DNA from 3 places in the Pseudoalteromonas sp. SG41-5 genome. Region 2 is predicted to be linked to each of the others. Evidence: predicted binding sites of a transcription regulator. Region 2 holds the regulator's gene; each other region holds the start of a gene.

Region 1 (2,279 bases), on a different contig from region 2:
ACTTTTGGCTATCAACCAACTCAGTGCGAGCTTTTGCGTAGGTGCTATTAATTGCATCACGAGCAACCGCTAAATCAGCCTCATTTTCAACTTTCACAAAAACATGTAATAAGCCGGGATCTTTGGTATCAGGGTTATAGCTAAACATTTGGCTAGCAATTTGTTTATCAACCACTAACTCTTGGTAAAGCTCTGAGTTGGTTGAAAAATAAAGCTGTGACAGTAAATCAAGCGCGGCTCTGTCTTTTTGCTTTGGCTGCCAGGCTGTGCCTTTATACGATACTAATAACCAATGCCCTGGTAAGCCTTCGTTTTGTTCATGTATATATTTCGCCGCTTGCTGTTTTGGTTCGGTTGGTATATCAGCAACGAAATTGCCTTTTTGCCATTGGCCCCAGTGTTTTTTAACCATAGCCATAGTTTCAGCTGGATCAACATCGCCTACAATCACTAATGACACATATTCAGGTTTATAAAACTTAGCAAAAAACTCTTTACCGTATGCAATTTGATCCGGCATGGCTTCAATATCTGCAAAAAAGCCCATGGTGGTATGTTTATAAGTATGTTTTTCGAATGCTTCATTACGTACTGCAGAAAGTAACTTACGAACCGGGCTGGCATTATTTTTAAGGTATTCGCCTTTAACTGTTAATGCTTCGGTACGAAATTGCTCTTCTGAATAAGTCAGGTTTTGAAAAATATCCGCTTCAATTTCAAGTACTTTATCAAGATGTTGCTTTGAAAAGTTTAAGTGATAGTTAGTGTAATCATTGGTTGTATAAGCGCGATTATCAACCCCTGAATTTTTTAGAATATCAGAATACACATCTTGCGGATATTTTTCAGAGCCTTTAAACATCATATGTTCAAAAAAGTGTGCAAAACCGGTTTTACCTGCTTCGACTTCATTACGAGAACCGACAGAGACTGGAATTTGTAGTGATACCACATCAGGGTAATCAGTTTTCACCACCATAACGCGTAAACCGTTATCAAGCTCTTCTAATAAATAATCTTGTGAGAACACCCGATCATTACTACTGGCAACCGTTGACTGCTCAATCTCAACCTCTTTGACCATGTTTGAGCCGCTGTTACTTGCACAACCGCCCAGTGCAAGCGTTACCGCAAGGCTCGTTGCTAATAATTTAAATTTCATTGCTATCCCTTGTTAGTTGAATAAATTTCTTGTTTTTAGTCATCCGATTATGCAACAAAGCAAGTCAATATAAGACCCCTGAGGCAATAAATTATGTAAACAGTTGTGTAACACAGAACTCTTCATTCAGAGCAACATGAATAAAACTCATCTTCGTTGAAAAAGTTTCACTAAAAAAATCTATCTAGACGTCTAAATGGCTGCTATATTATTTGCCATAGATACTAACTTAGCTGGAATGAGGATTATGGCTTTATCACTACAAGAGAAAATTGAAGACACCAATCAGGGTGTGTACTTAATTGGTACCACCCCACCACGTATTGGTACTGATAAAGCGCAGCTTGAAATTATCGCCCAAAAGCTCTTAGCTCGTTTGCATGAAATTGAATACGATGGCGTGATTATTTATGACATTCAAGATGAAAGTAGTCGCACTGAGATGCCTCGCCCTTTTCCGTTCAAGCAAACGGTAGATCCTCGAGAATACAGTAACTTACTACGTAATTTATCGCATCAAGAAGTGATCACTTATAAAAGTGTTGCACAGCGCGGTGTGGCCGAATTTAAACAGTGGTTAAGCGAAACTAAAAACCAGTTTAATTTAAAAAACCTAGTATTAGTCGGTAGTCCATCATCTGACGGGGATATTAAATTAAGCCTGCCTGATGCTTATAAAGTCTTAAGCGAACAGCCTCAAGACTTCTTTTTAGGAGGCGTTACCATTGCCGAGCGCCACGCAAGTAAACGTAATGAACATGAACGCTTACTTGAAAAAACCACGCAAGGCTGTAAATTTTTTATCTCACAAGCTGTGTATAACGCGCAAGCAACCGTGGATTTGATCACCAGTTATGCGCGCAGCTGTAAAGCTCAAGGTATCGAACCTAAACGTATTATTCTAACCTTTACGCCCTGTGGCAGTGAAAAAACCTTAGAGTTTATGCAATGGTTAGGAATTTCCGTACCTGATGCAACTAAATGGCGGATGCTTGATTCGCAAAACCCACTGAGTGAATCTGTACGTATTTGCCGTGAAAACTTAGATTTAATACTAAGAAGTTGCGCGCATTTAGACGTGCCACTGGGGTTAAATATTGAAAGTTTAACCAACCGT
Region 2 (2,279 bases):
GAGCTTGACCTGGTTTCACTTTATTGAATACACGATCTAAGTCAGCGATTAAATCTTTTACATCTTCAATGCCCACCGAAATACGGATCAGGGTATCACCTACTCCCGCAGCAAGACGAGCAGTTGCCTCCATACCTGCGTGGGTCATAGTTGCAGGGTGACAAATCAAACTCTCAACCCCACCTAATGACTCAGCTAAGCTAAATTCTTCTAAGCTGGTCAAAAATTCTGCAGCATCATTAATATCACCTTTGATATCAAAGCTTACCATGCCACCAAAACCACGTTGCTGCTGTTTAGCGAGTTCATGCTGTGGATGAGATACTAATCCAGGGTAATATACTTGGCTTACATAAGGGGAGTTTTCTAGATATTGGGCAATAATAAAGGCATTTTCTTGATGCTGACGTAAACGAACATTCAAAGTACGTAAACCACGTAACGTTAAGTAGCTATCAAACGGGGCACCGGTAATGCCAATGTTATTAGCCCACCAAGCAAGCTCATCACCCAACTCTTGGGTAGCGGCGATGACCGCACCACCAACAACATCTGAGTGACCGTTAATATATTTAGTGGTCGAATGCACCACAATATCAACACCAAACTCAATTGGGTTTTGCAAAGCAGGTGATAAAAATGTGTTATCGGCACCAACCAACGCACCGCACTGCTTAGCAATCGTGGTGATCGCTTTAATATCGGTTAACCGTAAGATAGGATTACTCGGTGTTTCAATCCAAATTAGCTTTGGTTTTATCTCAAGAATTTTTTGATGATTTTCAGATTTAGTTAAATCTAAAACCACTAACTTTAATAAGCCACGCTTTTCAAGTGAGGTGAATAAGCGGTAACTACCGCCATAGCAATCATGTGGGATCACTAAGGTATCGTCACTGTTTAGCAGCTGAGTAGCTAAATGCACCGCAGCCATGCCCGTTGCAGTGATAATCCCCTTAGCGCCACCTTCAAGCTTAGCGAGCGTTTCAGCGAGTAAATCACGGTTTGGGTTGCCGCTACGGCCATAATCATATTGGCGCTTTTTATCAAAATCAGCAAATGAGTAGGTGGTCGATAAATGAATGGGAGGCACAACCGCGCCGTGATGTTTATCTGCATCAATACCATTGCGTACTGCAATGGTTGCTTTATTCTTTTGACTCATACCGTCACCTACAATTAAATGGATGTTTAGACGTCTAAAAGGTTAGAGGATCAAATTTAATAAGTCAAAGCATTTATGCGGTTTTAGCCGCAAGATTAGAAGTAAAAACATTTAAGCCTCTAGATGGCTAAAAAACAAGTATTTGACTATCTTTTTTAACACGATAGAATTTCGCCATCTTTGCGCTGCAAAAGGTCGCGCAAACAATTAACAACCTGAGGCAACGATACATCCTATGGCTAAATGGAATGGTGAATATATTCACCCATACGCAGAACACGGGAAAAAATCAGAACAAGTTAAAAAGATCACCGTTTCGATCCCGCTAAATGTATTAAAAGTTTTGACTGATGAGCGCACTCGTCGTCAAATTAATAATCTTCGCCATGCAACAAATAGCGAATTACTTTGTGAAGCATTTTTACACGCATTTACTGGCCAACCACTGCCAAACGATGAAGATTTACGTAAAGATAATCCAGAGAAAGTGCCTGAAGAAGTGAAAAAAATCATGCTTGAAATGGGTCTCGAAGTACCTGTACTCAACGAAGATTAAGTTATCATTTGTATATATTCCTGCTTCAGGAATTGGCTACAAAAAAACCTCAGTAACGTAAGTTGCTGAGGTTTTTATTATTGTGCCATTACCAATTGCAGCGAAGCAGCTACTCCATGTAGTTTTCCGGCATATCAATTTGTGCAACACCAGAATCAATTGCCGCTTGCGCTACTGCTTTGGCAATGCGCGGTAATAGACGCGGATCCATCGGTTTTGGAATAATATACTGCGCACCAAATTCAAGTGTCTCAACACCCGCCGCTTTTAATACTTCCGCTGGTACTGGTTCTTTAGCAATGCTACGAATAGCGTCAACCGCAGCAATTTTCATTTCATCATTAATTTTGCTTGCACGCACATCTAGCGCACCACGGAAAATAAATGGGAAACACAGCACGTTGTTAACTTGGTTTGGATAATCTGAACGACCCGTTGCCATGATTAAATCATCGCGAGCACCATGAGCAAGCACTGGTGAGATTTCTGGATCTGGGTTTGAACAGGCAAACACTACAGGTCGATCAGCCATTAACTTAAGATCGTCAGGAGAAAGTA
Region 3 (2,279 bases), on a different contig from region 2:
AGGAAAAGCAGGGAATTGCTCCCTGCTTAGGGCTGGGCTAGCTAAAAAATAACTTAGCGTTAACTGGCAACTGAATCTTGATAAGCATACTCGGTCTCACTGGGTTATCTTTCATATTCTTTTTCATGGCTAAATACATTGGACGGGTTAATCCCAGCGCGCCTAATGGAATCGACTTAATGAGTCCTTGGCTTTCATATGGTGTTACTAACCAATCCGGTAATGCTGCAACCCCCATTCCGGCACTGACAAGCTGAAAAATGAGCAAGCCCTGATCTACGGTTTTCAAGGTGCCATCAAAACGTGCATTTTGAATAAAATGTTTGAAGATATCCTGACGCTCTCGTGGAATAGGGTATGAAATAATCGTCTCGTTTTTCAAATCAAGCGCCGTTACATAGGCTTTTTTCGCTAGTTCATGATCTGGGGCAACAATTAATTTAAGCTTAAAATCAAATAAATGTGCGTATTCAAGTTTATCTGGTTCACGAATGTCTGAAGTGAGTACTAAATCTAATTCATCACTGAGCAGCTCAGGAATAGCGTCATAACTAAAGCCGCGCTCATAATCAACTTTGATATCAGGCCAAAAGTTATTGAATTCTTTAATTGTTGGTAATAACCAATGAAAACAAGCATGGCATTCAACACTGAGTCGTAATTGTGAAATTGGTTGATTAAGACTTTCTTTTAAACGGCATTTGGTTGCTTCAACACGCGGGAGTACTTCGCTGGCAAGTTCAAGTAATAGCATACCTTGTGGGGTAAAGCGCACCGGTTGAGTTTTACGTTCAAATAGTTGGCAATCAAGCTTGTTTTCTAAATCTTTGATTTGATGAGATAAAGCGGATTGAGTCAAAAATAATTCGCGCGCAGTATTTACCAAAGAACCGGTTTCTTTCAAGGTTGCGATGGTCTTTAAGTGTTTTACATCAATCATCTTTAATAATTCTCATGGTAAAGGTGAGTTTAACTCAGATTACAGCCATAATACGCCTTAAATTAAGATGCTTCAACGTCTAGATGGCTATAAATCCCGTTTTTTTACGTGAAATTTACAAATCTACTATAGCACCATATTTGACAGCGATGTCATTGTGTTTTTTGAGTTTGCAAAAAATCATTTCCATGAATTTACCTCAAGTTGAAACTGAGGAAGCATCAATTGTTTGATGTCAGGTATAGGTTTATGGTTTAGCTATCTAAACAGCTGGAAGGGAATTTCAACATGGCACAATTACATAACTTAGGTTTTCCTCGCATAGGTAGAAAGCGTGAACTAAAATTTGCAGTAGAATCATACTGGGCTGGTAAAATCAGCCAAGAGCAGTTGCTTGATCAAGGTAAGACGATCCGGGCAGAAAATTGGGCTCTTCAAGCAGATGCTGGGATTGATTTATTACCGGTAGGTGACTTTGCTTGGTATGACCATGTGTTATCTACCTCTTTATTGATTGGCGCAGTGCCCAAGCGTCATCAAAAAGCGGATGGTAGCATTGATCTTGATACATTATTTCGTATTGGGCGTGGTCGTGCACCAAGCGGTTGTTCATGTGCAGCAAGCGAAATGACAAAGTGGTTTAATACTAATTATCATTACATAGTTCCAGAGCTAACTCATGATCAGCAGTTTCAACTAACTTGCACTGAGTTATTCGAGCAAGTTACTCAAGCACAAGCATTGGGGCACAATGCAAAAGTAGTATTGGTCGGCCCAGTCACTTATCTTTACTTAGCAAAATGTGCAGGTGAGGAGTTTGATAAACTTAGCTTACTTGAAAAACTATTAGCTGTTTATCAACACGTGTTCGCTAAATTAGCGCAGCAAGGGATTGAATGGGTACAGGTTGATGAGCCTATATTAGGTTTAGAGCTGACTGAAGATTATCAAGAGGCATTAAAAACAAGCTTTCGTGCACTTGCAGGTCAAGGCGTGAAGTTGTTACTTGCTAGTTATTTTGACTCAGTCACTGCCTACTTTGATGATATTGCAGGTTACCCTGTTGATGGCGTACATTTTGATTGTGTTGCAACAAATGTTGATGTTGCAAAACTAGATATATTATTAAGTACAGATCAAGTTTTATCATTAGGCGTAGTAAATGGCCGTAATATTTGGCGTACTGATTTAGAGGCTGTATTTAATAGCATAAAAGACATTGCGCTAAAGCGCGGTGATAATCTATGGCTTGCCCCATCTTGTTCTTTACTGCATACACCGGTTGATTTAGAGCAAGAAGAAAAGCTCGATGATGAACTTTGTTCATGGCTTGCATTTG

What was found. Region 2 encodes MetJ, which represses methionine synthesis genes. Its sites were predicted from a motif close to TAGACGTCTAGACGTCTA; they were not measured.
Positions count from the first base shown of each region.
Region 1: H5232_RS01165 (methylenetetrahydrofolate reductase) is a predicted target of MetJ. The motif match lies at 1,348-1,365, and genes of this name have one in related genera.
Region 3: metE (5-methyltetrahydropteroyltriglutamate--homocysteine S-methyltransferase) is a predicted target of MetJ. The motif match lies at 1,013-1,030, and genes of this name have one in related genera.

Region 1 is NZ_JACJFH010000002.1:119,814-122,092, reverse strand. It holds gene H5232_RS01170 (pitrilysin family protein) at 1-1,162, opposite strand, end outside; gene H5232_RS01165 (methylenetetrahydrofolate reductase) at 1,410-2,279, shown strand, end outside.
Region 2 is NZ_JACJFH010000004.1:79,212-81,490, reverse strand. It holds gene metB (cystathionine gamma-synthase) at 1-1,165, opposite strand, end outside; gene metJ (met regulon transcriptional regulator MetJ) at 1,401-1,721, shown strand; gene H5232_RS02080 (malic enzyme-like NAD(P)-binding protein) at 1,831-2,279, opposite strand, start outside.
Region 3 is NZ_JACJFH010000039.1:40,143-42,421, reverse strand. It holds gene H5232_RS12010 (LysR substrate-binding domain-containing protein) at 38-940, opposite strand; gene metE (5-methyltetrahydropteroyltriglutamate--homocysteine S-methyltransferase) at 1,229-2,279, shown strand, end outside.